3 regions of the Nitratireductor rhodophyticola genome follow, and region 3 is predicted to be linked to each of the others. Evidence: riboswitches for the same ligand, from Rfam matches in the RefSeq annotation. Region 3 holds a riboswitch; each other region holds the start of a gene.
What was found. Region 3 has a riboswitch for cobalamin ahead of cobW (cobalamin biosynthesis protein CobW). Riboswitches for the same ligand answer to the same signal wherever they lie in the genome.
Positions count from the first base shown of each region.

Region 1: another riboswitch for cobalamin. It lies ahead of KUG85_RS17935 (ribonucleotide-diphosphate reductase subunit beta); the one in region 3 lies ahead of cobW (cobalamin biosynthesis protein CobW).
Region 2: another riboswitch for cobalamin. It lies ahead of KUG85_RS00050 (TonB-dependent receptor plug domain-containing protein); the one in region 3 lies ahead of cobW (cobalamin biosynthesis protein CobW).

Region 1 is NZ_JAHSSF010000004.1:518,547-528,564, forward strand. It holds gene KUG85_RS17900 (ABC transporter ATP-binding protein) at 1-403, opposite strand, end outside; gene KUG85_RS17905 (ABC transporter permease) at 396-1,175, opposite strand; gene KUG85_RS17910 (ABC transporter permease) at 1,172-1,999, opposite strand; gene KUG85_RS17915 (polyamine ABC transporter substrate-binding protein) at 2,073-3,095, opposite strand; gene KUG85_RS17920 (LacI family DNA-binding transcriptional regulator) at 3,098-4,213, opposite strand; gene KUG85_RS17925 (heavy metal translocating P-type ATPase) at 4,309-6,852, opposite strand; gene KUG85_RS17930 (hypothetical protein) at 6,929-7,153, opposite strand; partial or broken gene KUG85_RS17935 (ribonucleotide-diphosphate reductase subunit beta) at 7,157-7,368, opposite strand; cobalamin riboswitch at 7,549-7,763, opposite strand; gene KUG85_RS17940 (aminotransferase-like domain-containing protein) at 7,854-9,254, opposite strand; gene KUG85_RS17945 (DMT family transporter) at 9,361-10,018, shown strand, end outside.
Region 2 is NZ_JAHSSF010000001.1:8,049-18,066, reverse strand. It holds gene KUG85_RS00055 (ABC transporter substrate-binding protein) at 35-1,687, opposite strand; cobalamin riboswitch at 1,965-2,176, shown strand; gene KUG85_RS00050 (TonB-dependent receptor plug domain-containing protein) at 2,304-4,166, shown strand; gene KUG85_RS00045 (ABC transporter substrate-binding protein) at 4,166-5,035, shown strand; gene KUG85_RS00040 (FecCD family ABC transporter permease) at 5,032-6,012, shown strand; gene KUG85_RS00035 (ABC transporter ATP-binding protein) at 6,012-6,797, shown strand; gene KUG85_RS00030 (S8 family serine peptidase) at 6,794-8,194, opposite strand; gene KUG85_RS00025 (hypothetical protein) at 8,187-8,843, opposite strand; gene KUG85_RS00020 (sigma-70 family RNA polymerase sigma factor) at 8,840-9,412, opposite strand; gene KUG85_RS00015 (NHL repeat-containing protein) at 9,837-10,018, shown strand, end outside.
Region 3 is NZ_JAHSSF010000005.1:78,269-88,286, reverse strand. It holds gene KUG85_RS18815 (LLM class flavin-dependent oxidoreductase) at 1-480, shown strand, start outside; gene nhaC (Na+/H+ antiporter NhaC) at 670-2,181, shown strand; gene KUG85_RS18805 (tyrosine phosphatase family protein) at 2,246-2,752, opposite strand; gene cobD (threonine-phosphate decarboxylase CobD) at 2,752-3,798, opposite strand; gene cbiB (adenosylcobinamide-phosphate synthase CbiB) at 3,791-4,759, shown strand; gene cobO (cob(I)yrinic acid a,c-diamide adenosyltransferase) at 4,967-5,581, opposite strand; gene cobU (bifunctional adenosylcobinamide kinase/adenosylcobinamide-phosphate guanylyltransferase) at 5,583-6,101, opposite strand; gene KUG85_RS18780 (HupE/UreJ family protein) at 6,117-6,737, opposite strand; cobalamin riboswitch at 6,773-6,972, opposite strand; cobalamin riboswitch at 7,033-7,234, shown strand; gene cobW (cobalamin biosynthesis protein CobW) at 7,408-8,445, shown strand; gene cobN (cobaltochelatase subunit CobN) at 8,450-10,018, shown strand, end outside.

The sequences.
Region 1 (10,018 bases), on a different contig from region 3:
CCGGCTTGCGGCTGTGAAACTTGCCAAGGCCGACCATGGCGAGGCCGGCCTCGACCCGCTGATTGATCTCCACCGTGGGCAGCTTCTTCAGGCGCAGGCCGAAGGCGACGTTCTCGAACACGGTCAGGTGCGGGAACAGCGCGTAGGACTGGAACACCAGACCGACATGACGCTTGTTGGCCGGCACATAGGTGATGTCCGCGCCATCCAGCGTGATCTTGCCGGACGCCGGACGCAGAAGGCCGGTGATGGCGCGCATGGTGGTGGTCTTGCCGCAACCGGAGGGGCCGAGCAGCGCAATCAGCTCGCCCTTGCGGATGGACAGGTTGAGGCTTTCGACCGCGACGGTCTTGCCATAGGCGAGCGTCAGATCGCTCAGATCGAGATAGGTTTCATCAGACATAGCGGGAGAACCCCAGGAAACGTTCCGCGAGGAAAACGATGGAAATGGAAAGGAAGGCGAGCAGCGCGGCGAGAGCGGCCACCGACGGATCATAGGTGATTTCCATGTACCAGATCATGTCGATGGGCAGCGTGCGCACGCCCGGTCCTGAAAGGAAGAGCGACACCGGCACCTGATTGAAGCTGGTGACGAAGCCCAGAATGAAGGCCGCCAGAATGCCGCTCTGAATGTTGGGCAGCACGATCCGGAAGAAGGTGGCCACCCGCGAAGAGCCGAGGATGACCGCAGCCTCCTCGATGTCGCTGCGCAGATTGTCGAGCGAGGCCGAAACCACGCGCACCGCATAGGGCAGGATCAGCGCCGTGTGGGCGATGAACAGCGCCAGACCGACACTCACATCAAGCGGGATCACCAGATAGCGCAGAAGCGCCAGACCGACGATGATGCCCGGCACGATGATCGGCGCGGAGACGATGGTGCGGATGGTCTCGCCAAAAGGCAGACGATAGCGCGAGGCGGCATAGGCCACCGGCACGCCAAGCACGAGTGCGGCGAGCGTGCCGAAGATGGCGAGGAACATGGAAAGCGCGAAGCTTGCCCTGAAACTCTCCACCTCGAACACTTTCATCACCCATTTGAGCGACAGGCCCTGCGGCGGGAAGGCGAGTGTTTCCCCGCCCGAAAGGGCCGCCGCGACGATGATGACGAACGGCCCGAGCAGGAAGATGAGGACGAGCGTCAGCGTGACGTAGGACAGAAGGCGGGAGGTCATCGCTTGTTCCTCGCGGTGGCCAGGCGTTTCAGAAGCAGGTTGGCGGAGAAGCTCATGACCATGAGGATCATGGCGATGATGCTTGCCGAGGCGAAATCATTGGCGACGGTGACGCGCTGATAGAGCAGCGTTTCCAACATCAAGACCTTGGAGCCGCCGAGAATGGCGGGGGTGATGTAGGCCGTGAGCGAGCCAGTGAAGACCAGCGTGCCGCCGATGACGAGCCCTTCCTTCGTCAGCGGAAGGATGACCTTGACGAAGACCTGCAGCCAGTTTGCCCCCAGAACACGCGCGGCGGGCACGGCATCCTTGGGCATGTTTTCCAGCGCGCTGATGAGCGACAGGATCATGAGCGGCAGGAAGAGCTGCAGGAGACCGATGAAGACGGCCGTCTCGGTGAACAGGAACCGGATGGGCGTGTCGGAAAGACCGAGCCAGACAATGGTCTCGTTGACGAAGCCGGTGCGGCCCAGAATGACGATCCAGGCATAGGTGCGGGCGACAGGCGAAATCATCAGCGGCATGACGACGAGGCCGATCATGCGGCCGCGCGCGGTGGGCGGCAGCGTGACGATGGAATAGGCCGTGGCATAGCCGATGACCGCCGACACGGCAGTGACGATCGCGCCGAGCTTCAGCGTGCGCCAGAAGACGGTGCGGTTGAGCTCGCTTTCAAAGAAGCCGGCATAGGATGCCAGGGTCCAGCTTCCTTCGGCGCGAAAGCCCTCGGAAAGCAGGATGCCCACGGGAACGAGAAAAACGATCGCCGCGAAGACCGCCGCAGGCAACGCCAGCGCCAGTCCTTCCATCCGATTCTGAAACATGTGTTGGAACCTTGTGTTGGGTTCGGGGGCAGGCCCTCCGCCCGCCCCCGGACCATCGCATCAGCTTAACGGCTTACTGGCCGATCTGAGCATTCCACTCCGAGAGCCAGGTCTCGCGGTTGTCGAGAATGACGGCCGGGTCGAGAAGCTGGAGGCTCTCGACGGTCTCGGCGCCATAGGTGAGGTTTTCGGCGATCTCGTCGGAGACCTTCACCTCGGAATTGGCGGGGCTGTCCACCAGCGCCTCGGCGAGCTTGGTCTGAATCTCGGTGGAGAGCCAGAAATCCATGAAGTCATAGGCGAGATCTTCGTTCTTCGCGCCCTTGGTCAGGATCATGACGTTCATGCCGCCGGTCTGACCTTCCTTCGGCGTGGCCCAGGCCATGTCGAAGCCCATCTTGGAGTATGCGCCCCAGGCAAAACGGCCAATGGGCGCGGCCAGGATCTCTTCCTGCTGCATGAGCTGCGCGACCTGCGAGGAACGCTCGTAGAAGGTGACGATGTCGTCCTTGTTCTTGGCGACTTCGGCAATGGCGGCCTTCAGGTCTGCGGAATCGTCACCGATGGCCTTGCCGACCATGTAGAGCGCGGGCGGACCCTGATTGGTGCTGACATTCGGGAACGCAACGCGGCCCTTCAGCTTGTCCTGGAACAGGTCGGCCCAGCTCTCAATCTTCACTTCGTCGGCGCGGTAGGCGATGGAGGTGGCGTAGAAGGTGTAGCCGACAGCCAGATTGTCGCCGAGCGGGTCCTTGGCGATGTCATAGAGCTTGTCGTAGTTCGACAGGCGGCTGACGTCGATGGGCTGGGTGATGCCCTTGCGCGATGCCGAAAGCGCGTCGTGCGTGGACATGACGGCCATGTCGATTTCCGGATCGTCCTTGCGGGCTTCCAGCTTTGCCAGACGCTCGACGGAATTGCCGGTCTCCACCACCAGCTCGCAGCCACACTGGGCCTCGAACGGGTCGTAGACGATCTCCTTGAAGGCGTCCTGGGCGAAGCCATAGACGGAGATGACGAGGGTCTTGTCGGCGGCCTGTGCTGCGCCGCTGAGTGCGGCCAGCGCGACGCCGGAGGCCATAAGTTTCTTGAACATGTCTAATCGCTTCCTTCTCTGGTGGTGCTTCTTAGGGGCAGGACCTGGCTCATGTTGGATGACGCCGGCCCGGTGAGGGCCGGCGCCGTCTCGCCAGAAGCGGGGAGCCCCAACGCCGGCCCGCTTGACTGGCGAACGATAAGCTCCATCGGAATGGAGCTCTGGCCCTTAGAGGCCGGCAGATCGGACGACGCATCACGCGCACCGCCTTGCTCGATCTGGGAAATGAGTTCGGCTATCGCGATCTCGGCAATGCGCTCCATATCCATGCGCATTGTCGTGAGGCTCGGCGCGATGACGCCGGCCCAGATGAGATCGTCAAAACCGGTGACGCTGACATCGCCCGGAATGGAAATACCGCCCTGTTGCAGCTCGGTGATGGCGCGCAGGGCATGGAGATCCGACACGGCGGCGAAGGCCGTAACGCCCTCCTCCACCAGACGCACGAGACCGAGCGGGCAGCCCGAACCATGGCTGCGCTCCATCTCACCAATCCAGATCAGGCGGATTTCGCCCTTGCCTGCGAAGGCTTCGCGAATGCCGGCGATGCGGTCGTTCTGGACGCTGGAATCGGAATGGAGGCCGATGATCGCCACGGAGCGGTGGCCGAGCTCCAGAAGATGCCGGCCAATTTCCAGGCCGCCATTGCGGTGATCGGCGGCCACCGTGTTGCCCGGCGTGGAGGGGGAATCGATGACCGCAACGGGACGGCCGATATCGCCGATGCGCGTGCCATGGCGTGGAACGACGACGATGCCATCCGCGCCACGCTCGATCAGCCGGTTGATGGCGCGGGACTGGGCTTCGATATCGCCGCGACTGTCGCCGATGAGAACGCCATAGCCCGCCTCGGAAGCCGCATGCTCGATGGCCTGCGCGAATTGCGGAAAGAGCGGGTGACCGATGTCAGCAAGAACGAGGCCAAGCACATGGCTGCGCCCGGTGCTCAGCGCCCGGCCTGCGAGGCTGGGCACATAGCCCAGCTCTTTTGCCTTTTCGCGGATCGCCCGGCCGAGCTCCTTCGACACGCGGCCCTTTCCGGACATCGCGTTTGAAACGGTCGCAACCGATACGCCAAGCGCTTTGGCAATATCGGATAGATTGGCACGAGAAGCCATCAAAGCCCGATTCACATGAAGGTTAAGCGTTTAAGCATTATGCCCGGCAAGAACCATCATGTCGAATCGGTTTTTGAAAATCCCCAGAATTGGAGTCAGGCGGACGCCGTGACCGCCCTCGCCTCACCGAGCTGTGCTCCCTCCTGCCCGGCAGACCGGGCAGGAAGAGGCGCCTGAAAGCGCTTGAGCCGCAGGGCGTTGCCCAGCACGAAGACACTGGAGAGCGCCATCGCACCGGCAGCGAGCATGGGTGACAGGAGGGTGCCTGTGGCGGGATAAAGAACACCCGCCGCAACGGGAATGAGACTGACATTGTAGGCGAAGGCCCAGAACAGGTTCTGTCTGATGTTCTTCATGGTTGCCTGTGAAAGCCCGATGGCGTTGGCAACGCCAGTCACATCGCCCGCCATAAGAACCACGTCGGCGCTCTCGATGGCGACATCCGTGCCGGTGCCGATGGCGATGCCGACATCGGATTCCGCCAGTGCAGGAGCATCGTTAATGCCGTCGCCGACGAAGGAGACCGGGCCAGCCAGAGTGCGCAGACGCTTGAGCGCCTCGACCTTGCCCTCCGGCAGAACTTCCGCCTCGACCCGGTCGATGCCCAGCTTTGCGGCAATGGCTTCGGCGGTGTGGCGGTTGTCGCCGGTGATCATGGCCACTTCGAGCCCCAGCGCGTGGAGCGCTGCAATGGCGCGCGGTGTCGATTCCTTGATGGGGTCGGCGACCGCGATGACGGCCGCAAGCCGTCCGTCCACCGCAGCGTAAAGCGGCGTCTTGGCATCGGCGGCCAGCCTGTCGGCGGCGGTGGATGCACTGCCGATCTCGACGCCCTGCTGGCGCATGTAGCGGTCCGCACCGATGTGGAGCCTGCGACCGCCAACGGTGGCGGCAATGCCGAAGCCCGGGACCGCATCGAACGCGACGACTGGCTTGAAGGTGAGCCCCTCGGCGCGCGCGGCCTCGACGATGGCTTCGGCCACCGGATGTTCGGACATGGCTTCCGCCGATGCGACGAGCGAAAGGATTTCGGCGCGCTCGAAACCGTCCTGCACCACGAAATCGGTGAGTGCGGGGCGACCGAGCGTCAGCGTGCCGGTCTTGTCGAACGCGACGACGCTTGTGTTGCGCAGGCTCTGCAGCGCCTCGCCATTGCGGAACAGAACGCCGAGCTGTGCTGCGCGGCCGGTGCCGACCATGATGGAGGTGGGCGTGGCAAGCCCCATGGCGCACGGGCAGGCGATGATGAGCACCGCGACCGCGTTGACCAGCGCAAAGGCGAATGCGGGATCGGGTCCGAACACCATCCACACGACAAAGGTGAGTGCTGCGGCAAGCATCACGGCCGGCACAAACCAGGCCGTGACCCGGTCGACCACCGCCTGAATGGGCAGCTTGGCCCCTTGCGCGTTTTCGACCATGCGGATGATCTGCGCCAGCACCGTGTCGGAGCCGACCTTGGTGGCGCGGTAGACGAAGTTGCCGGTCTTGTTGATCGTTCCGCCGATCACCTCGTCGCCTTCGGCCTTGGAGACAGGCACCGGCTCGCCGGAGATCATGGCTTCATCGACATAGGAAGAACCGCTTTCGACCAGACCGTCGACCGGCACCTTGTCGCCGGGGCGCACCTGAAGCCGGTCGCCCACAACCACGTCCTCAAGCGGAAGCTCGACAAAGGCATCGTCGCGGAGAACACGCGCGCTCTTGGCGCGCAGGCCCATCAGCCGCTTGATGGCCTCGCCGGTGCGGCCCTTGGCGCGCGCCTCCAGAAGCCGGCCGAGCAGGATGAGCGTGACGATGACGGCGGACGCCTCGAAATAGACGTTGACCGTGCCGGACGGGAGAACGCCGGGCGCGAAAGTGGCCACGACCGAATAGGCCCAGGCGGCGGTGGAACCGAGCATGACAAGCGAGTTCATGTCCGGCGCAAAGCGCATCAGCGCGGGGAAGCCCTTGCGATAAAAGCGCAGGCCCGGCCCGAACTGCACGATGGTCGCCAGCACGAAATAGAGGAGGTAAAGCGTCTTGCGGTCGGCGATCCCCATCAGCCATGCATGCATGCCCGGTATGAAATGGCTGCCCATCTCGAGAATGAAGATCGGAAGGGTGAAGATTGCAGCCAGCGTGAAATCGCGCTTGAGCGAACGAAACTCGGCGGCCTTGGCCTCCTCATGCGCATCGCGCGCGGCAGCGCCATCGGAACGGGCAACCGGCGTGTAACCGGATTTGCGGATCGCCGCTTCCACGCCGCTGCGCGCTTCATCGTTCAGGAGCTCGACGGACGCGCTTTCGGTTGCGAGGTTGACCGCGACCTTGGAGACGCCGGGCACGGCGGCAATCGCCTGCTCCACACGCCGCACGCAGGACGCGCAGGTCATGCCCTCGATGCCGATATCGAGATGGCTCTCCGGCACGCCATAGCCGGCACGTTCCACCGCGCTGACAATGCTGGAAAAATTAACGCCGGGCCGCACCGCCACATCGGCCGTCTCGGTCGCCAGATTGACCGAGACGCTCTCAACGCCATCGACGGCGGCAATCGCCTTTTCCGCGCGTTTGACGCAGGAAGCGCAGCTGAGCCCCTCGATGCGGAAGCGTTTTACATTGGCCGAAGACATATCGGCAGGAAGGGTATTCATCGCTTTCACCCTGAATGACTATTGTTCAGGATTGCGCTTCTAAACCTTCCAGTCAATGGAAGGTCAAGCGAGAAAATCACTGCATCGTTTCCGAGTCGGAAAAGGCGCTGAGCAGCAGGCGCAGATACTGCACTTCCGGGTGGTTCGGCAGCCGCCTGTCGATCTCGGCAAGCTGGCGGCGCGCCGCATATTCGATATCGGCATCGCCCGGCAGGCTCAAAAGCCACTCCATGAAAGCGCGTTGCTGCGCGGGGATCGAACCCGCCCGCAACAGCTTCATTCTGGTTGCGTCATACGCCATGGATCAGTCCCAGCTCAACGCGCCTCCGCTCTGATACTCGATGACGCGGGTCTCGAAGAAGTTCTTCTCCTTCTTCAGACCCATCGCCTCGCTCATCCACGGAAACGGGTTTTCGGTTCGGCGAAGACCGGGGCCAGACCGAGTTGGGCGCAACGGCGGTTTGCGATGCAATGCATGGACTGCTCGCACAGCGCCGCGTTGAGACCGAGAAAGCCCGTTCATACCATGCGGTTTCGGTGTTTCCAGTGGAATGCGGAACCGTGGCGGTTCCATTGGTGTGTTTTGCTTCAGTCGCCGGCATATAGACCCCCGTGGCGGTTGGACAGGGGCGCGGAGACATGCGGCGCGACGGCAGACCCGGGCGACACACGCACCACCGGGACACCCCGCCCGTGGACGTTTATTTCGTCATGGCAGGTCTCCTGGCTCGCAGGTCGTCACCGCTTTCCGGCCTTCCCGATGCGCTGGGGCATCAGTGACTCAAAGTGAAAGCGGCTCGCTGCTTACAGTTGCGGGGGCAGCGCCGGACTTGCCCAAAAAGGCGCACCGGCTTCCCTTTTCACTTCCGACCCCGGGAGGAATCGGAAGAACCATAACCCCTATAGTTGGTATCCACCGGACCCTAGAAGTCAACATATTGTTTCAGCGGAAAACCGAAACAAACGCATGGATAATCCGCAAAGCCGCTTTGGGCATGGCTCTACGGCGCGCGCGTGATCTCCTCCAGAACGGAGAAAATCCGTTCATCATCGCATTGAGCGACATTGAAACGCAGGAACCCGCTGGCCGAGCCTGACAGGCTGAAGGCGTTTCCGGGCGCGAGCACCACGTCCCTTTCAAGCGCATGGCGGGCAAGCGTGGCCGCATCCAGCCCGTCGGGCAGACGACACCACAGGAACATGCCCGCGCGCGGCTCGATCCACGGTTCGATGCCGAGATTGCGCAGGCGCGCGCCCACCGTTTCGCGGGAGCGGGACAGACGCTGGCGAACGGTCTCCATATGCTTGCGGTAGCTGCCATCGCTCAGGAGACCGAGCACAAGCTCCGCCGCCATGGCGGGTCCGCCGAAACAGGTGGCGATGCGCAGATCGGTGAGGCCCTCGATCCAGTCGGCAGGTGCTGCAACAAACCCGCAACGCATCGAGGCGGAAAGCGACTTGGAGAAACTGCCGATATAGACGACGCGCGACAGCCCGTCGAAGGCGGCAAGCCGGGGCGCTGGTTCGACCTCGAAGTCGGCAAAAATATCGTCTTCGATGATGGTGAGGCCGGACTGTTCGGCGAGCATCAGGATGCGGTGCGCCACCGAAGGCGAGAGCACCGCGCTTGTGGGATTGTGAAGCGCCGAATTGGTGATGTAGAGGCGCGGGGCATGCTGTGTGAGCGCCTCGGCAAAGCGCTCCGTGTCCGGCCCCGAAGGCGTGTAGGGAACGCCGACGATCCTGACCTGATGTGCCCGCAGGAGCGCATGGAAGTTGAAATAGCAGGGATCGTCCACCAGCACCGTGTCGCCCGGTTTCAGAAGAAAGCGGCAGAGGAGGTCGATGGCCTGCGTGCCGGAATCGGTGAGCATGATCTGACCCGGAGCCGCCTCGACGCCATGGCTGGCCATGCGGCGTGCAAGCAGGGCGCGCAGCGCCAGCGAGCCGAGCGGCGCTCCGTAATCGGCAAGCGTCTGCGGGGTGGCGCGGGAGAGGCGGCGCAGCGCCCGGCGCAAGGCGTCTTCCGGCATCCATGAGGCGGGCAGCCAGCCGCAACCGGGCATCGCCATGCGCGAACCGGAGGCAAGCGCCTGACGCGATATCCATAAGGGGTCGACCTCGCGGTCGAGCGCCGGGCCGATTTCGGCCAGCGCCAGCGGCGCAAGCGGCGCGGTGACGAAGAAGCCGGCCCCCGGCCGCGAGCGGATCACGCCTTCGGCGGCAAGCCGGTCATAGGCCTCGACAACGGTGGATTTCGAAACTCCCATGGCGCGCGCGCAGCTGCGGATCGACGGCAGCTTCGCCCCCGGCGTGAGCGTGCGATTGGCGATGCGCCCGCGAATGGCGGACATGACGCCTTCAAGGCGTGTTTCATCGGCATTGCGCGTGGATATCAGCATCGCTGTACTGTCCGTTCGACCATTACAGTTTGTTGAAATTGTACTGCATCGTCTCTGGCAACGCCATGCCCCCTGCCCCACACAGGAAGGAGAAAAGGAGCGCGGCATGAACAAGACAACGATCGGATGGGCGAGCGGCTGGGCAAGCGGCCTACTGGGTGTGATCATCTTCAGCGGATCGCTGCCGGCGACACGGGTGGCGGTGCTGGGCTTCGATCCGGTGTTTCTGACCGTGGCGCGCGCGTCGATTGCCGGGCTTTTGGGCGGGTTTCTTCTGCTGGCGTTTCGGGAAAACCTGCCCAAACGGAGCGAGCTGAAAGGGCTGTTCATCGTCGCCATCGGCGTGGTGGTGGGTTTTCCCCTGCTAACCGCGCTGGCGCTCGAGCACATCACCTCGGCGCATTCCATCGTGTTCATCGGTCTTCTGCCGCTTGCGACAGCCATTTTCGGCGTTGTGCGCGGCGGCGAGCGCCCGCGCCCGGCATTCTGGCTGTTCTCGGTGATGGGGAGCGCGCTTGTCGTGGGCTATGCGGCAAGCCAGGGCATGACCGCCTCTCCCAAGGGTGATCTCTTGATGCTTGCGGCCATCATCGTGTGCGGGCTCGGCTATGCGGAAGGCGCATCGCTTTCACGGCGAATGGGCGGCTGGCAGGTCATCTCGTGGGCGCTGGTTCTATCGCTCCCGCTCATGCTGCCACTGGCGCTCTACACCGTGCCGGCAGGGTTTGAGACCGTGGATGCAGGGGCATGGCTCGGATTTGGCT
Region 2 (10,018 bases), on a different contig from region 3:
AAAAGGGGGCCTTTCGGCCCCCTGATGTCCGGTCTCAGCCCTCGTCGAGCCAGACCTTTTCCAGATCGATCTCAAAGGTCTGGTGCATCCCGTGGTTCTTCACGGCCTCCACCGAGTGGTTATAGAGCTTGCGCCAGTAGGGCTGGAGGATGATGCCCGAGCCCTGGATGATCTCCTCGATCTTCTTCATCACCTCGCGGCGATTGTCGGGATCGGGAATGGCCAGCGCCTCCTCGATCAGCTTGTCGAGCTCCGGATTGGAATAGGCGGATTCGTTCCACGCCTCGCCCGTGCGATAAGCGAGCGCCACCACCTGGATGCCCAGCGGACGCATGTTCCAGTTGGTCATGGAGAAGGGATACTTCGTCCAGTCGTTCCAGAAGGTGGAGCCGGGCAGCACCGTGCGCTTCACCTTGAAGCCGGCCTCGCGCAACTGGGCGGCGATGGCGTCGCCCGTGTTCTTGTGCCAGTCCTCGTCCACGGTGATGAGCTCGTGCTCATGGTCCATCTGGCCGGCCTCTTCCATGAGCGCCTTGGCCTCGTCCAGATTGCGCTCAAGCTTCGGCAGCTCCGCATATTCAGGATGGATCGGGCAGACATGGTGGTTCTCGGCCACCTCGCCGGCATTGTTGTAGCCAAGCGCCAGAACGGTCGTGTTGTCGACCGCGCGCTGCAGCGCGCGGCGCACCTTCTCGTCATCATAAGGCTTGTTGTTGACATTGGTGCGCGCCACGATCGTTGTGGCGGTGGTGACCTCTGATTTCACCAGGCCGAGTGAATCGAGAATGTCCACGAAATCGGCGGTGGTCTCGTAGTTCGTGTGGATTTCCCCGGACTCAAAGGCGCTGACGGTCGCGGACGGATCCGTGCCGTAGTCGATGAACTCGATGCCATCGAGATAGGCTTCGCCACCCCACCATTTGCCGTCGGCCCGCTTCTTCAGCTCCACCCGGTTGCCCACTTCGTAGGACACCAGCTCGAAGGGGCCGGTGCCAATGGGATTGGCGACAAAATCGCGGCCCGTCTCGTCAAAGCTCGGATGAACGATGAGGGCCGGATAGTCCGACATGCCGGGGATGATCGAAATATCGGGCGCCGACAGGTTGAGCTTCACCGTCATGTCGTCGACCTTCTCGATCGCGCCCTCGCGCGCCTTCTTGGTCTCCGGATCGACGAGCGAGGCCATGCGGGCCGGCATGGAATTGCCTTCCACGGTCTGGTCGCACCAGCGGTTGAAGTTGTAGATCACGTCATCTGCCGTGAAGGCATCGCCATTGTTCCAGGTCACGCCCGGGCGCACGTGAAGGATGTATTCGGTCGCATCCTCGTTGACTTCCCAGCTTTCGATAAGCTTGCCCTCGAAGGTGAAATCGCGCGTGTACTTCACCAGCGGCTCAAGTGTCTGGCGCATGGCGTTTGCGATCTCCGACCAGTCGGCCGTGCGCGGGTCTTTCGGGTCCTTGATGAACATGGCGACACGCAGCGTCCCGCCCATTTTTGGCTCCTGCGCCATGGCCCGCTCCGGGGCGGCGAGGCCCAGCATTCCATAGGCTGCCGCCGTCGACGCGCCGAGCGCGCTTGCGAGCGCAAGAAACTCACGCCGGTCCATTCGGCCGGCTCGTGCCTCATCCGCCATTTCGGCAACGCGGGCCGGCACCTTCTCGCCATTGCTCTTGAAAAACGTCATCGACGCACTCCCATTATCTACCGTTTTCGGTTCGCGATTAGCATTTCCCATCCCGCCCCCGATGTCAAAATTCCCCGGGGTTCGGAAATCGAATTCTGCAACTTTTTCGACAATTCCAATGACGGGTTTGCGACAGTATTGCCGCAAAAACTACATGAAGAGCCGATTCCGCAATAATGAAGTATTTCACCCAACTGACAGACACTGACCCGGAACAGCGCACCGGACGGTAACGGCGCGCAACGGTCGATTGACGATGCCGGAGCCAGTTGCTAAGCGATTTCGGTTCGCTTGAGGTGCTCCGGCAGGTGTCCGCCCGCCGGAGGAAAAGGGAACACGGAACGGTCATTCTTCAATGGACCGCAGCCGTGGCTGCTCCCGCAACTGTGAGCGCTGAGGCTCCTCCAATGCCACTGGGTGCAAGACCCGGGAAGGCGAGGCAGCCGACGAAGCGCGAGCCAGGAAACCTGCCTTAGGCCGTCACCGACCGGATGCGGGACGCTTCCGGGGCTGTGTTTCTCGCAGTGGTGGCGATTGTCATCGCTGGCGGGGGGATTGAAGTCAGGCGTCTGTCGCTCTCCAGCAAACCGGAAAAACTTGGTTCTGGAGCATACGCATGCGTTCATATCGACACCGAAACTCTATCCTGTCCAGCACGACCGCGCTGATACTGGGCTTCGCCACGCTCACCACGCAGGCCGAGGACTTTGAGCTCGACACACTGGTCATCACCCCCAGCCGCACCCCAACGGAGGCAACGAAAGTGGGCTCCACGGTGGAAGTGATTGGGCGCGAAGAGATCGAAGAACAGTCTCTGCCGCTTGCGGTGGAATATCTTGACCTTTTGCCGGGTGTAAACCTGTCATCGCCAGGGGGCGTGGGCGCGGAAGGCAGTCTGTCGATCCGCGGCGCACCCCGCCGCTACGTGAAAACCCTCTACAACGGCATCGACATTTCCGACCCGACCAGCACCCAGGTGCAGACATCCTACCAATATCTACTGTCCGGTGGGCTACAGAGCATCGAAGTCCTGAAGGGCTCGCAGAGCACACTCTACGGCTCCGACGCCATTGCGGGAGTGATCAGCCTGTCAACACTGGACGACGTCGAGCCCGGCATCACCCACATCCTTCACGGTGAAGGTGGTTCGCATGGCTCGTTTGGGGGTTCCTACGGTTTCAGAGCTGGCAGCGAGCAGTCGAAACTCTCCATCAACGCCACGGGCTTCCGCACCGACGGCATCTCGGCCGCAGCCTCCGGCACCGAGCGCGACGGCTACGAGAACATCACGTTCGATGCAAATGCCGAACGTGCGTTCTCCGAAGTTTTCTCCGTCTTCGGATCGGCGCTTTATATCGACGCACAGGCCGAGTTCGACAATCAGGGTTTCGGCACTCTTCTGCCGAGTGACAATCCAACGGCCACCAACCACAGCAGACAACGCGCAGGCCGCGCCGGTTTCAATCTCGACCTCATGGACGGCCGCTTCCGCAACACGGTCTCCGTGCAGGCCTTTGACCTCGAACGGTCGATTACCGGCACGGGCTTCGATGGAAGCTATAATGGTCGCCGCTACAAGGCCGACTATCAGGGCGCTTTTGACGTCAATGAATGGCTGGTCGTTCAGGGCGGCGCAGATTACGAGCGCCAGAACGCGGTCTTTCCTGCCGGCTTGTTCAATCCGGAGATTGATTCCAGTTTCTGGATTGCCGGGGTCTGGGGTGAAGCCATCGCCACACCGTTGGAAAACCTGACGCTGACCGCCGGTATCAGACAGGACGAACACAGCGAATTTGGGGGGCACACCACATATCGCGCGACTGCGTCCTATCTCTTCGATCAGACCGGGACGCGCCTGCACGGCTCCGTGGGAACCGGCTTCCGCGCGCCGAGCCTCAACGAACTCTTCGGTCCTTTCGGCGCAAACCCCAACCTTCGGCCCGAAACCAGCTTCGGCTTCGACATCGGCGTTGAGCAGCGTTTCTGGAATGGAGCGGCGGTCGCCGATCTCACCTACTTCCAGCTCGAGATCGACGATCTGATCGGCTACACGACGCACTATCAGCAGATCGCGGGCACGTCGCGCCAGCGCGGCGTCGAGGCCTCGCTCCGCTATGCCGCGACCGACTGGCTGGTCCTCACCGGCGCCTACACCTATACACACTCGGTAGACCAGAACGACGTTCGCCTGACGCGCGTGCCACGCCACGAAATCGGCCTGACCGCCAGCGTGAAACCCGCAGAGAAGTGGACAATATCGGCCTCTGCCAGGACGGCCATGGATACGGTCGATACCGGCGGTTTCAAGCTTGACGATTATCTGCTTGTCAACGCCAAAATCGCCTACAAGCCGACCGAGGACACTGAACTCTATGTGCGGGCGGAAAACCTGCTTGATCAGGATTATCAGACGGTACGCGGCTACAACACACCCGGCTTCGGCGTCTTCGCCGGCTTCCGCGCAAAGTTCGCTCCCTGATGCTGGGGCGCCGGAGATGCCTCCCTCGCCTTTCCGGCCTTGCTCTTCTGGCCGGCGCGCTTCTTGTCGCGCCGGTTTCGGCCGCGCCAAAACGCGTCATGTCGCTCAATCTGTGCACTGACCAGCTTGCCATGACGCTGGCCGGGCCGGATCAGCTCGTCTCCGTCTCCTTCCTTTCGCGCGAGCCGAGCCTCTCAATGCTGCATGAAGAAGCGCAGGCCTACCCGGTCAATCGCGGACTTGCCGAAGAGGCGTTCCTTGAAAAGCCCGACCTCGTGGTCACCGGCACCTACGCGCTCCACAACACGACCGCCCTCTTGAAAAGGCTGGACTTTCATGTCGAGGAGTTTTCGTTCGCGCAGACCCTCGAGACCATTCCGGGCGAAATCCGCCGTATGGGCGTGCTCCTCGGTCAGGAAGAGAAGGCGGAAAGAATAGCAGGCGATTTCACAGACGAACTCGAAGCAATTGCCGCACGCCAATGCGACAGGCGCCCCACCATGATCGCCTACGATCAGAACGGCATCGCGCCAGGCGGCGGCACGCTGGGCGATTCCGTGATGCGTGCCGCGGGCTTCGCCAATCTGGCCGCCGATCTCGGTGTCGTCGGTATGGCGCCCTTTCCCCTGGAAGAGGTGATCGCCGCCCGGCCGGACGTCATCAGCATCAGCAGAAAACAGGACGCGCCGACACTCGGCGAACACGTGCCGCGCCATCCGGCGATTGCCGCCCTTCCCGAAACCCGCATCGGTGCATTCGTGCCCGAAGGCTCCCTGTCGTGCGGTGCCCCGGGAGTGATGGAAGCCGTGCGCGCGCTGGCCGCACTTCGCGCCGAGATCGCCCCCTGCCCGCAGGACGCGACGCAATGAAGCTCTCCACCTCGCTTGCACTCCTCACACTCGCGCTGTTCGTTGTGTCGCTGCTGGTCGGTCCCGCCGAACTGGGCCTCGGGAACAGCATATCCGGCCTTTTCGCCGGCGGCGGCGAGGCGGCGGCCATCATCATGCGCGAAATCCGCCTCCCACGCGCCCTGCTCGGCCTTGCCATCGGTATTTCTCTCGGGCTTTCCGGCGCGGTGCTTCAGGGGTTTCTGCGCAATCCGCTGGCGGAACCCGGCGTGATCGGCGTCTCCTCCATGGCAGCGCTCGGCGCGGTGGTGGTGTTTTACTCAGGCCTTGCCGGAAGTTCGCTCTACGCCCTTCCTGCCGGCGCGCTGATCGGGGCGCTTCTCGCCGTTCTGATCCTGCTCGCCATCGCCGCGCGCCAGGGCTCCACGCTCACGCTCATCCTCGCAGGTGTGGCGCTCTCCAGTCTCGCGGCAGCGCTCACCTCGCTGGTTCTCAACCTGTCGCCCAACCCCTTCGCCGCCTATGAGATCATCTTCTGGCTGCTGGGGTCTCTGAAGGACCGATCCATGGAGCATGTGGCACTCGCCTTGCCTCTCATGGCCTGTGGCTGGCTCCTGATCGCACTGTCGGCCCGCGCCATCGATGCGCTCTCGCTGGGCGAGGAAGCGGCCTCCAGCCTCGGCATTCACATGGGCCGCGCACGCTTCCTGATCGTCGCCGGTGTGGCACTCTCCGTTGGCGCGGCAACGGCGGTCGCCGGCACCATTGGCTTCATCGGCCTCGTGGTTCCGCATCTCATCCGCCCGCTGACCAGCCGAATGCCAAGCAGCCTCCTTCTGCCTGCCGGCCTCGGCGGCGCCGCGCTTCTCCTCGCCGCAGACATCGCCGCGCGGATCGTCCTGCCAGCCGGCGAACTCAATGTCGGCGTTCTGACGGCGCTGATCGGCGCGCCCTTCTTCCTGTGGCTCGTTGTCCGCGCCCGCCGGGAGATGCTTTGATGAACCTTCACGTCGACAATTTGAGCGTGAGGCTCGGAAAGAGACAGGTTCTCGATGCCGTCAGCTTCGACACTGAACCCGGACAGGTGATTGGCCTTCTGGGGCCGAATGGCGCCGGCAAATCCACGCTCATGCGCGCGCTGAACGGGCACATTGCCGCCGAGGGCGCCATGCAGCTCGGCGAACACGATCTCGCGGCGATCGGCCCAGCCCAACGCGCCCGCCTCATCGCCTATCTGCCGCAGCAGAGAACCATAGGCTGGCGTCTCTCCGTGCGCGATCTCGTGGCACTCGGCCGCCTGCCATGGCGTGCCTTCGGCCAGCGCCCAGATGTCCGGGACGAAGCCGCGATCGCCCGCGCCATGGCAATGGCCGACATTGCGCCGCTGGCCCGCCGGGTCGCCACCGAGCTGTCGGGCGGCGAGCAGGCCCGCGTCCTGATGGCGCGTGCAATCGCGCAGGAAACACCACTCCTCATCGCCGATGAACCGGCCTCCGGCCTGGATGCCGCGCATCAGATCATGCTGATGCAATCGTTGAAACGGCTCGCTGCCGAAGGAAGGACCGTGCTGGTCTCGCTCCACGATCTGACGCTCGCTGCCCGCTGGTGCGATGAGGTCATACTTCTGAACCAGGGGCAGCGTGCAGCGCTCGGTAAACCCGAAGCCGTGCTGTCGCCGGAGAATCTGGCAAGGATCTACGGTGTGACCGCCCACCGCGCCCATGACGAAAGCGGCCTGATCATCGCACCGGTCGGGCTCACGGACACGTCCTCGTCCGGCTAATCGGCGACCCGTTTCTCCATCGCTGCCCTGGCATTGAGGAGTCCGTCGCCAAAATCCTCGTCACGGCCCGGATCGCCGAGGTCCACCGCAGTGGTTCGCAACAGTTCCGAAAGCGCCTCCGGGGCAGCGTCTCCGCCAGCGTGGATAAGATTGGCAATCGCTCCAGAGACAACCGCTGCGGCAAACGAGGTGCCCGTCACCACATCCATGCCGCCGGGAATGGGGGCCACCACATTCACGCCCGGCGCCGAAAGATCGATATAGCGGCCGCGATTGGCCTTTCCCATCACCCGGTCATGCACATCCGTTGCCGTCACGGCGATCACACCATCATAGGCCGCAGGATAGCCGAAAGGCGCGCCGGGGCCGTTGTTGCCGGCAGCGGCAACAAGCACGACACCCCGCGCCATCGCATTGCGGCAGGCGGACGAGAAAAGCGGGTTCTCCGGCCCGACAAAGCTCATATTCACGATCTGCGCGCCCTCTTCCACCGCCCAGTCGAGCGCGGCCAGAAGCACATTCGTGCTGGAGATACCGCCCTCGAAAGCCCGTGCATGGAGGAGCCGTACGCCGGGCGCCATGCCGCGAAACGGCCCATCGCCAGCAATCAGCCCAGAGATGGACGTGCCATGCTCCCGGTCTTTCACCGCCATGTCGGGGAGCGCGTCAAACACGCGTGCCACACGGTCGACAAGGGCCGGATGCGCCTCATCCAGCGCCGTATCTATCACGGCCACGCTCACATTCTCGCCGCTCGCCGCACCGGCATCGAGTGCGATCCGTTCGAACGCATAATTGACGACGCCTGCCGCCTGCTGAAGCTGAAACACGTGGTTCGGCACACGATCTGCCAGCCGGCCGTCACCCTCGAGCTGCGCAAGCACAAAGGCCACCGGACGACCATCAGAAATGCCAAAGCGGGCTATGGTGCGCCCGAGCAACCCGGAGGCACGGGCCGAGCGCAACTCCAGACCGAACTGGGCGGCCACGGCGGCAGCCACATCCGCATCGCCGTCAAGAGTGACAAGCACCTCGTCCGGCACAAATGCCCCGGAGATGGCGCGTTGCGGCGCGACAGGTCTGGCAAGAGCCCCCGCTCCCGCCGTCGTGGGAGGAGATGCTGCTGGGCCAGTGCCGCCATCCGAAACATCGCCATTTGTTGAAGGCGCATCCCCGGATGTCGCGGGCTGCGCCGGCGCAGCCCCGCCCGTCCCCGGCCCAAAAAGCTCCGCCAGCATCTGCGGCAGATAAACCACGTGCCGTTCGCCGGAGGCTGCGCGAGCCTGCGTTTCACCGTCCGCAGCCTCGGCTGGTGCGGTGGTCTGGGCATGCGCTGCCATTGCCAGTTGGGCTGTGATGGCGATACCCGCCAGGATGCGTAAAACGAGCCTAGTCATCGCCCGGTCTGCGTCCGGTCACAACGGTTTCCACAAATTCAGCCTTTTCGAGCCCGGCAACAATTGCGTCGTATTGCTCCGCCGTTTCGGCGGGCACAAGAACACGGTAGAGCCCACCCGGCAGCGGTCCGGCGGCGATCTCGGCACCGCTTGCCTCCAATAGTGCCGAGACATCGGCCATGGAGGCATCCGCCGCAAACGTCACGAAGGCGAAGGGTGCATCCTCGCGATCCGCACCGGCGACGGAATATTGCTCCGTTTGCGAAAGATTGAGCCAGACCGTCTGGCCCACGAGAATGGCGAGCGCCAGCCCGGCGGCCACCCAGGCAGCCTGCACCGGCAGTGAAGGCAGAAAGCCGGCCAGCCTCTCACGCAGCGAGGGTCTGGCAGCCCTTTCCGGCCCCGCCTCTTCGGCCAGCGCCTCTGAAAAACGCGCCAGCGCATCGGCCGGCGGGTGGACCGCCTCATTGTCGGCAACGGTCGCCGAATACTCGCCCTCGGCTTCAGCAAGCGAGGCCATCGCCTGCGGGTCGGATGCGAGCCACTCCTCGACCTCGCGCAGTTCCGCGCCCGAAAGCGTTCCGTTCAGGAAGAAGGGCAACAGCGCCTCAAGCCGGTCGCGTCGGTTTGATTGTGCGTTCTCGCTCATGGCCAGCCTCGATCATATCCTGCCGCCTGCAGGGCTTCTCCGAGCTTCTTGCGGGCGTAAAACATTCTGGTTTTCACCGTGGCGACGGGGACGGAAAGGATTTCGCCGATCTCGGTCACCGACTTGCCGTGATAATAGGCGAGATCCACCACGGTGCGATGCTCCTCGGACAGCGCGTTGACGAATGAGCGCAGGGCCGCCGCCTTGTCATCCTTCATGGTTGCGACCTCGGGCGTGTCGGCGCTGTCGGCAATCGCCTCCGCCTGCCCTTCATCCAGTGCGCTTTCCCGTCGCTTGCGAAGGGCCGAAAGCGCCTTGAACCGCGCGATGCCAAGCAGCCAGGTGGAGACCTGAGAGCGCGCCTCGAAGCGCGGCGCCTGGCGCCACACCTCCAGAAACACTTCATTCGCAATCTCGTCTGCCATGGTTTCCGATCCCGTCTGGCGCATCACGAAACGGAACACCCGCGTGTGATGCCGCATGAACAAGAGCCGGAGCGCCGCCCTGTCGCCGCGCGCCGTTCTGGCCACGAGCACGGCATCGGATGTTTGCTCCGCCGCACCGCTCATGGCCGACCCTTCGAGAGTGTGTCGCGCGACGGGACGTTTCGGTTCATCGCTTCCCCCAGTTTCTGAAAAGCTAGTCCATTTGCGGTTCGGTGGAAACAGAATTGCCTTCACCTACCGGCTTTGCGGCGCTCATCAGTGTGAACCTTTTCACAGCCTCGTCAGACAAACCCTGCAGGGTACGCATGGTGCGCACCCGGAAAGGAGTGTTCTGATGACACGGCATATCGACTGCAAACGGTCGTTGAAGCCGCCGCGGCGCATGGCTGGGGCGGTTTTGTTGACCTTGCGTAAGCCGAGGCGTAGGCTCTCCCATGACGGGGTTGAAATGAACCTCGCTTCGGGGGGATACACCGGAACAAAGGGGACCGGGCGCGCAAAAGACGCCCATCCGGCAGCCTTCCGAAACGGTTTCGGGAGGCAAGTTATGGGGCAGAACCACGGGTTCCCGGCACGGCGTGACGGGAGCGGAGACCTCCATCCCGGCTCAAGCGCCAGGCGCTTTCTCAAAAGCACCGCCGTCATTGCGCTCGCCGTCATGGCGGGCTTTTCAGCACATGCACCCGCGAGCGCGCAGGAAAACGCGATCATCCAGCCAGGGTTCATGGC
Region 3 (10,018 bases):
TATGGCGCGCAGCTCGCCGCGCATCTTGGCCTGCCCTATGCCTTCGCCTCGCACTTCGCGCCTGCCGCGCTGGAACAGGCGATTGAGGTCTACCGCCAGACATTCCGGCCCTCTGAACATTTGGAAAAGCCGCATTTCATGATGGCGCTCAACGTTTTTGCCGCCGATACGGACGCGGAGGGGCTGTTTCTGAAGTCTTCCATGCAGCAGGCCTTTGCCAATCTGCGCACCGGGCGACCGGGACCCCTGCCCCGTCCCGTGGAGAATGTTGAAGAAATCCTCGAGCCTGCCATTGCCGCCGGTGTGGCGCAGGCACTTGCCTGCACGGCCGCCGGCAGCCCGCAAACCGTGCGGGAGGCGTTAAGCGCGTTTCTGGCGCGCCACAGGCCGGACGAAATCATCATTACGGGGCAGATTCATGACCATGATGCACGGCTGAAATCCTTCCGCATTGCCGCAGACATTCTCGCCGAGACATAAATTTACCGATGATAAAATCTCTTCCGAAAATCTGTTTTAGCCATGACCTGATCTATCAGAAATGGAATATTTGGTCGATTAGACCTTAATAGCGGCAAATTAAGACCAAACGGGTTTTCACTCCTGTTATCGTCAAATGAACAAGAGCGCGGTCAACGCGCCCTCGACGAACACTAATGGGAGAGAGACATGTCATCCCCGCAAAAGGCTCTGCCGAGCTTACCGCTCGCGCTGACGCCGGTGCTGCTCACGCTCATCGTGCTTGGCGTCCAGCTTTTCTATTTTGATGATTTCACGCCCCATGTGCCCCTTGCCATAGGTCTCGCCCTTACCGGGCTGGTCGGCATCAAGCTCGGTTTCGACTGGGAGGATATCGAAAAGGGCGTGTTTCACGTCATCCACGTATCGCTGCCGTCCGTATCGGTGCTTATCACCGTCGGAATGATCATCGGCGTCTGGATTGCAAGCGGCACCGTGCCAACACTGATCTATTACGGACTGACCATTCTCTCGCCGGAGATTTTCCTTGCGGCGGCCATGCTTCTGTGCGCCGTCGTGTCGCTCTCGCTCGGCACGTCGTGGGGCACGGTCGGAACGGTTGGCCTGGCGCTGATGGGCATCGGTGCCGGCTTTGGCATTCCGGTCTACTGGACCGCGGGCGCGGTCGTTTCGGGTGCGTTCTTCGGCGACAAGGTCTCGCCGCTCTCCGACACCACCAATCTGGCACCGGCCGTGACGGGCGTCGACGTGTTCTCGCACATCAAGAACATGATGCCGACGACCATTCCTTCGATGCTGATTGCGCTCGGCATTTATCTTTTTGCCGGCTATGGTCTGATCGAGTCCGGCGGTGCCTCATTCGAGAAGATCACGACGATCACCGCGTCGCTGCGGGAAAACTTCGTGATTTCGCCCTGGCTGCTTCTGCCGGCCATTCTGGTGATCGCGCTGGCCGTGAAGCGCATGCCGCCGATCCCGTCTCTCTTTGCCGGCGTTCTGGCCGGCGGGCTGACGGCGATGATCGCACAGGGCGTGGGGCTGCATGATGTCTTCACCTATGCCAATAGCGGCTACAGGATCGACACCGGCGTGAGCGAGATCGACTCGCTGCTCAATCGCGGCGGCATCCAGTCGATGATGTGGACGATCTCGCTGGTGCTGATCGCGCTCGGCTTCGGCGGTGCGCTGGAGAAGACCGGCTGTCTTGAGACCATCATCAAGGCGATCATGATGAAGGTGAAGAGTTTTGCCGGCATCCAGACGGCAGCCGTGGGCACGTCCATGGCGACCAATCTGGTCGCGGGCGATCCCTATCTTTCCATCGCGCTGCCCGGGCGCATGTATGCGCCGGTCTATCGCGGCATGGGCTATTCCACGCTCAATCTGTCGCGCGCGGTGGAAGAAGGCGGCACGCTGATTTCGCCGCTGGTTCCGTGGAACGCAGGCGGTGCCTTCGTGATCAGCGCGCTGGCGCTCGGTGTCTCCGATGGGCATCTGGAGAACCTGCTCTATATCCCGCTCGCCTTCGCCTGCTGGCTGTCGCCGGTGATCGGCCTCGCCTATGCCTATACGGGTCTTTTCTCGCCCCGGGCGAGCGAGGCGGAGATGAAGGGCTGGCATGACAGCGGCGAAACCATTGCCGATCTGAGCGACCATGGCTGGGAGACGCCGGCCATACCAAGCACGACGCCAGCAGAATAAGACGCTGCGACAGGGACAGGCCCCTTAGATGGACGCACGGCGATCCAGGGGGCCTGTTTCGCATTCAGCGGGCGGGGTAGTGAAACGGCTCGCCCGCAAAGGCTTCCGCACCTCGGCCGATCTCATGGATCGCGCGGATCATCCGGCCTTCGCGCTCAAGCAGCCGGTCGCCCAGCGCGACGATGCGCCGGTTTGGCGTGGCGCTCGGCGCGCGCTCGCGCAGCATCCGCGCCAGGGCGAATTCGTCCATCTCGCGCGCGAAGGCATTGGCGATGACATAGGCGGCGGCGGTGGAGCGGCTGATGCCCGCATGGCAATGCACGACCATCGGCGAGCGCCAGTCCCAGTCGCGGGCGAAATCGAGCAACTGCTCGACCTGATCCAGGGCTGGCGCGATCAGCCCCGGGCGCTGATCCGTGATGTCGTGCATGGCCAGATGGAGACGTTTCGGCACCGTATCGATCTGGTCAAGAGCGGGTGGTTCACCGCTCGATGTCAAAGAGATCATGTGCCGCGCGCCGGTCGCTTTCAGCATACGTTCCAGATGCGAAGCGGGACAGACATAGAGCATTACGCGCCGCTCCTTTGCCAGCTTCCCAGAGCGATGCGCACGCGCTCGAAAGCCTGATCGTCTCCCGGCAGGCCGATGCGCAGGCAATCGGGACGCTCCGCGAAACGCCGCACGAGAATGCCGCTGCGGCCCAGATGATCGAAGAGCTCTGCCGCGCGGGGATGGCGCAGGAAGCGGAAGAGATCGGTGCCGGCCTCGATCTTCAGTCCTGCGTTGTCGAAAAGGGCATCGAGCCTTATGCGCGCCTTGATGAGATCACGCCGCATGGCGCTCTGCCAGTCGCGGTCCGCGAATGCCTCAAGCCCGGCATGAAGCGCCGGCCCTGCAACCGCCCATGGGCCCAGCCATGCGGAAAGTTTCTGCGCAAGCTCTTCCGAAGCAAGTGCGAACCCCAGACGCATGCCAGCGAGACCGAAGAACTTTCCGAACGAGCGCAGCACCACGATGTTGCCGGCTTCCACATCGCCGGCGAGGCTCTCGGCCTGCGGGCCGACATCCATGAAGGCCTCATCGACCACCAGAATACCGCCATTGCGGCGCAGATTTTCCGCAAGATGGAGCAATTCGCTGCGACCCATCAGCCGCCCGTCGGGATTGTTTGGATTGACCACCACGGCAAGCCGCGCGCCATGAAGCGCATCGAAACGCTCCACCTCTTCGACCGTATGCCCGGCGAGTGCGGCGGCGCGCGCGTGTTCGGCATAGGTGGGACCGAGAATGCGGGCCGGGCCGGGCGCCAGAAGCGATGCGACCAGCGGCAGGAGAAGCTGGGTTCCCGGCGCGGCGATGACATGGGCGGCGCAGGGGGCACCGTAGTAGTCGGCGGCTTGCTCCGTTAGGGCGGCGATGTCAGCCTCTTCGGGCAGGCGCTCCACGGCGCTGGCAGGCAGCGGCGAAAAAGGATAGGGGTGTGGGTTGATGCCGGTGGACAGATCGAGAAAGGGCGTCGGCGCGTCTGGAAAGAGCGCCGAAGCCTGTACGAGACTGCCGCCGTGATCGGTCACCCTGTCCGTCGCCCGGTCAGCCAGTCGAGGCCTGATGTCCATTCTGATCGCCCTTTCATCCATGCTGGTCGAGCTCGCCATCGGTTATCCGCAGCTTCTCTTTCGCCTGATCGGTCATCCCGTCACCTGGATTGGCCGTCTTATCGCGCTGGCGGACGCGCGATGCAATGTCGAAACCCTTTCGCCCGGTGCGCGCCGCCTGAATGGCGCGCTTGCGCTGGCCGCCATTCTGATGCTCGCAGGTCTGGCCGGCTGGTTGATCCAGACGGCTCTTTCCGGCTGGGCCGGGCTGCTGGTCGCCGCGCTTGTAGGCAGCACGCTCGTCGCCCAGCGGAGCCTCGCCACCCATGTGAAAGCGGTGGCGGACGGGCTGGACGCGGGGGGGCTGTTGGAAGGACGCAAAGCGGTTTCGCAGATCGTTGGCCGCGATCCCGAAAGCCTCGATGAGGCCGGCGTTTCGCGCGCGGCCATCGAGAGCCTTGCCGAAAATTGCTCCGACGGCGTGGTCGCGCCCGTGTTCTGGCTGGCGGTTGGCGGGCTGGCGGGCGGCGCGCTCTACAAGGCCGCGAACACGGGTGATTCCATGATCGGCCACAAGACCGCGCAGCACCTTCATTTCGGTTGGGCGGCGGCGCGTTTCGACGATCTGATCAACCTGCCCGCGTCGCGCCTGACGGCGTTTCTCTTCATTGCTGCAGCGTTCTTCATGCGCGACGCCTCGGCTGGAGCGGCATGGCGCGCGGTGCGCCGCGATGCGCGCCATCATCGCTCGCCCAATGCCGGCTGGCCGGAAGCGGCCATGGCAGGTGCACTCGGCCTCGCCCTTGCCGGCCCGCGCCGCTATGGCGGCGAGGTGGTGGACGACGCGGTGATGGGAGATGGTGGCCGCCGCGGTGCCAATGCCGGTGATATTCGCCGGGCGCTTACGCTCTATCGGATTGCTGACGGGCTGTTGATCGGGCTTGTGGCGCTTGCCGTCGGGCTCTGGCATCTGGCTTTCTGAGATTGGCGGATTGGAGCGAGAGAATGGGGCGCGTTTGTCGCGCTCTCTGATCTTCTGGCAGCTGCGTCGTGCGTGGTTCGACAGGCTCACCATGAGGGAGGTGGCGGCTGGCAAGCCTGTTCATCAACATGGAGGACGCAGTTGCTGTGTCTCTCCCTCCCTCATGGTGAGCCTGTCGAACCACGCACAACTTCAAAGCAGGGCGACCTAAAATTCGATGCCCTTCTGCGCTTTCACGCCAGCGGCGAAATGATGCTTCACCTGCCCCATTTCGGTGACGAGATCGGCAGCCTCGGTCAATAGCGGCTTGGCGTTGCGGCCGGTCACGACCACATGCAGATCCCTGCGCCGCCCGGTCAGTGCGGTCACCACGCTTTCAAGATCGAGATAGTCGTAGCGCAGGGCGATGTTCAGCTCGTCGAGCACCACCAGACCGATGGTCGGATCGGCCATCAACTCCTCGGCCTTTCCCCACGCGCGCTCGGCGGCGGCGATGTCACGCGCCAGATCCTGCGTTTCCCAGGTGAAGCCCTCACCCATCGTGTGCCAGGAAACCTGATCGCCGAAGGCTGCGAAGGCGTCCTTCTCGCCGCAGTGCCAGGCGCCCTTGATGAACTGCACGACACCCACGCGGCGGCCATGGCCGAGCATGCGCAGCGCAAGACCGAAAGCGGCGGTGGATTTGCCCTTGCCCGGCCCGGTGTTGACAATCAGAAGCCCCTTCTCGACCGTCTTGTCGCGCACTTCGGCATCCTGAACCGCCTTGCGCTTTTCCATCTTTGCCTTGTGGCGCTCGGCTTCGTTTGCGTCGATCTCTCGCATGTCACTTCACTTTCATGGGCAGGCCGGCAACCACCAGCGTGACGCTGTCGGCAACGGCGGCAATCTTCTGGTTCAGGAACCCCGCCTCGTCGCGGAAGCGGCGTGCCAGCGCGTTTTCGGGCACGATGCCGAAGCCGACCTCGTTGGAAACGAGAACCGTTGTTCCTTCTCTCGCGGCGAGTGCCGATAGAAGCCCCTCGGCGGCAGGCTTTGGATCATGGTCGTTCAGCATGAGATTGCTGAGCCACAGGGTCAGGCAATCGACCAGAACCGTTTCGCGGGCCGGCAATTTTTCAAGCACGCCCGGCAGGTCGAGCGGGGCGTCGCGCGTCTGCCACGCCCCCGCCCCCGCCCCCTCGCGCCGCGCGCGGTGCATGGCGATGCGTTCGCGCATCTCGTCATCGAAGGCCTGCGCCGTGGCGATGTAGTGCCAGGGCGCTGGTGCGGCCTCGATCAGCCTCTCGGCATGGCGGCTCTTGCCGGAGCGCGCGCCGCCCAGAACGAAATGAAGGGATCGCATCGCTATTTTGCCGGCTCAGCCGACAAGATGCCCGGCAAGAAAGGTCACGCCAACGCCAAGGATGGCGGCACCGGCAAGCCGGGGCTGCATGGCCTCAATGGCCCAGCCACGCGACTGGACCAGAAAATATGCGCCGAGCGCGATGGCGCTCTGGATTGCGGCGAGGCCGGCGAGATAGGCGATGAGCGGCGTCTCTTCGCTACCGACAATGGCCTCGCCGAAGGCATAGCCATGGAACAAGCCGACCACCAGGAACAGGGCGAAGACGAGGATTTGGTTCTCCACCGCCCGGCCGCGCGCCAGAAGCCAGCCGCCGGCAAGAACGCTTGCCGCGATGATGATTTCAGCCGCCGGCAGATCGAGCAGCATCAGGTGCAGACCGACGCCGATCAGCGAGCCGGCGACGAACAGAAGCGGCGCAAAAAGGCTCATGCCGGCAACGGCAGCCAACAGGCCGGCGGCGACGATGAAGGCCAGATGATCGAGCCCGATCACGGGATGCGCCAGACCCGAGACCAGTCCCTCATAGAGGGTCGTGGGCGTTTCTCCGCCCATGGCGTGATGGGCCTCGGCGCTGGTTGCGAAGAGCGATGAAAAAACGAATGCGGAAAAAATGCGTGCGATACGCGTGGTCATGTCCGGTCCTTTCCCCTCCACCCGAGGGATACGGTGTTTCTTTCATACTGTCGGCAGGTTTCCTGGCTCACGGGTCGAAGCGTTTTCCAGCCTTCCCAAGACAAAAAGCCTCAGTGGCGATCAGGAAAACGCTCACCGCTTACAGTTGCGGGGGCAGCCATGGCCTTGGCGCATTTTGCGCCGCACCATGTTCCCTCTGGTCCGCTTGCGCGGAACCGACAGCGGCCCGACCATACAGGAGTCGTCTCTCCCGGCAAACGCTTTCTTCACGCATTGACAGACATGCCAGGCGAGCCATAAATGCGAGGCAGACGGTCCTCTTCCCTCAAGGGAGGAGGCTAAGAGGGAATGCGGTGCGGGCCTTGCCCAATGCCGCAGCTGTCCCCGCAACTGTAAGCGGAGAGCGCACCTGACACGCCACTGGGGCAACGCCCTGGGAAGGCTGGAGAGCGCAGCGACCCGTGAGCCAGGAAACCTGCCGTCTGAAAATGAAATCCTGACCGCCTGGCGGGTGTCCCGGGCAAGGAGTGTGCATTGTGACTGCCGATTGCGCCGCTCAGCGCCTTCTCTCTGCCATTCATGGCGACCTTGCCCGAACGCGGCGTGAAAGGGCTGGCGTCTCCTTCACCCGCATCCCCGCATTCACCACACTCCGTCTGAAGGATATCCCATGACCACGAGCTTCAATCGTGTGCCCTGCACCGTCGTGACCGGCTTTCTCGGTGCCGGAAAGACAACGCTCATTCGCAATGTGCTGGAAAACACCAAGGGCAAGCGGCTTGCCATCATCGTCAACGAATTCGGCGATGCCGGCGTCGATGGCGAGGTGCTGAAGGGTTGCGGGCTCGACAATTGCCCGGAGGAAAACGTGCTCGAACTGGCCAATGGCTGCATCTGCTGCACCGTGGCCGACGATTTCGTGCCGGCACTCGACCAGATTCTCGCCCGTGAGCCGAAGGTGGATCACATCCTGATCGAGACTTCCGGTCTGGCATTGCCCAAGCCGCTGGTGCAGGCCTTCCAGTGGCCGGCGATCAAGAATCGCGTCACCGTCGATGGCGTCATTGCGGTGGTGGACGGGCCGGCGCTGGCCGACGGTCAGGTGGCCGCCGACATGGATGCGCTCGCGGCGCAGCGCGCCGCTGATGATTCGCTCGACCATGACGATCCCGTGGAAGAGGTGTTCGACGATCAGGTGGCCTGCGCCGATCTCATCGTATTGTCCAAGAGCGACCTTCTGGACGCGGAAGGCAATGAGCGCGCCCGCGCCCGCATCGAGGGCCATCTGTCGCGCAATGTGCAGATCGTGCCGAGCGCCCATGGCAAGGTGGACCCGGCGCTGCTGCTCGGTCTCGGCCTCGCGGTGGAAGACGACATCGAAAACCGCAAGACCCATCACGACGACCCGCACGATCATGAGCATGACGATTTCGATACGTTTGTCGTCGATCTGCCATCGGTCCTGCGGCCTGAAGATCTGGAAGCGCGCGTCAACGCGGCGGTGGAGACCGGCGAGGTTCTGCGTCTCAAGGGATTTGCGCATGTGAAGGGCAAGCCCATGCGCCTGCAGGTGCAGGCCGTGGGCCCGCGCGTTTCGCATCATTACGACCGTCCGTGGAAGGCCGGTGAAGCTGCCGAAACGCGGCTTGTCGTGATCGGCCTCAAGGGTATTGATCGCGCGCGCATCGAAAGCCTTCTCTCGGCCTGATCCGATGCACATCCTCGCCACCACCACCGCCTCTCTGGACGACCTGATCGAACCTGTCGATCTGCAGCAGTCGCCGGCGGATATGGTGGCGCTGTCGTTCACCGACAGCGATCTGGCAGGGATCGCCTCTGCATGGCAGGCGAACCGCGAGGCCCTGCCCTCGCTGTGCCTTGCCGCGTTGCGCGATCTGCGACACCCCATGTCGGTCGATCTGTGGATCGACAACACGGCAGCGCACACCCGCACCATTCTGGTGCGGGTGCTGGGCGGCTATGAGTGGTGGCGCTATGGCTGTGACCGGCTGGCGGAGCTTGCGCGAGACAAGGGTATCGCGCTGGCGCTATTGCCCGGCGAATGCCATCAGGACGACCCGCGCCTTGCCGAGCGCTCCACCGTTTCGCCGGAAGCGCGCGCGGCGCTGCTTGCCTGCTTTCGCGAGGGCGGGCCGGACAATATGCGCGCGCTGACCATGCAGATGGCGCGCCTTGCGGGGCGGGAGATCGACACGCCGGAGGCCGAACCGGTCGCCAAGGCAGGCTTCTATGCGCCGGGTCATGGCATCGTGGAGGCGGGCTTCTTTGCCGCGCAGCCCGGCAGGGCAATCGTTCCGATCCTCTTTTATCGCTCCATGCTGCTTGCCAGCGATGTCGCGCCCATCGACGCGCTGGTGGAGGCGCTTGAGGAACAGGGGCTGTGTGCGGTTCCTGTTTTCGTCTCCAGCCTGCGCGACCCGGTTGCCGCCGATTTCGTTCGGGACGCCGTGGAGACGTTGAAACCTGAGGCGCTCATCACCGCGACGGCGTTTTCCAGCGGCGCGGAGCCTGGCGAAAAAACACTGTTCGACCGTTTTGGCGTGCCGGTTTTTCAGGTGGTCACCGCCACCACGCGGCGCGAAGCGTGGCAGGAAGGGCAGCGCGGCCTCGCGCCTGCGGACCTTGCCATGCATGTGGTGCTGCCGGAACTCGATGGCCGGCTGATGGCTGGCGCGATTTCCTTCAAGGATGAGGCGGCGATGGATGAAGGGCTTTCCTTCGGCGTTCAGCGCAACCGGCCCGAACCCGCGCGCATAAGGCAGGTGGCGGCAAGGATTGCCGCACATCTGAAGCTTGGCCGCACACCGGCGGCGGAGCGCCGCATTGTCGTTCTCATACCGGATTATCCTAGCGCGCCCGGCCGCACCGGCTATGCGGTGGGTCTCGACGTGCCGTCGAGCGTGCTTGCCATGCTGCATGACCTCGGTGCGGCGGGGTATGCGGTTGATGGTGTTCCGGAGACGCCAAGGGCGCTGATGCAGCGCCTCGAACAGCCTTCGGAAGCGCTTTCGCTGGATGAATACCGGGTGGCCTTCGATGCGCTGCCCGAAGAGGCGCGTGAAACGCTGCTCGCCACCTGGGGACCGGCCGAAGACGATGCGGAGGATGGCGTCTTTCCGTTCCGCGCGGCGCGGTTCGGGAATGTCACCGTGGCGCTTGCGCCGGACCGGGGACGTTCGGCAGACCGGCGCGTGGACTATCACGACCCGACGCTTGCGCCGCGCCATGCGCTCGTCGCCTTCGGCCACTGGATGCGGGAA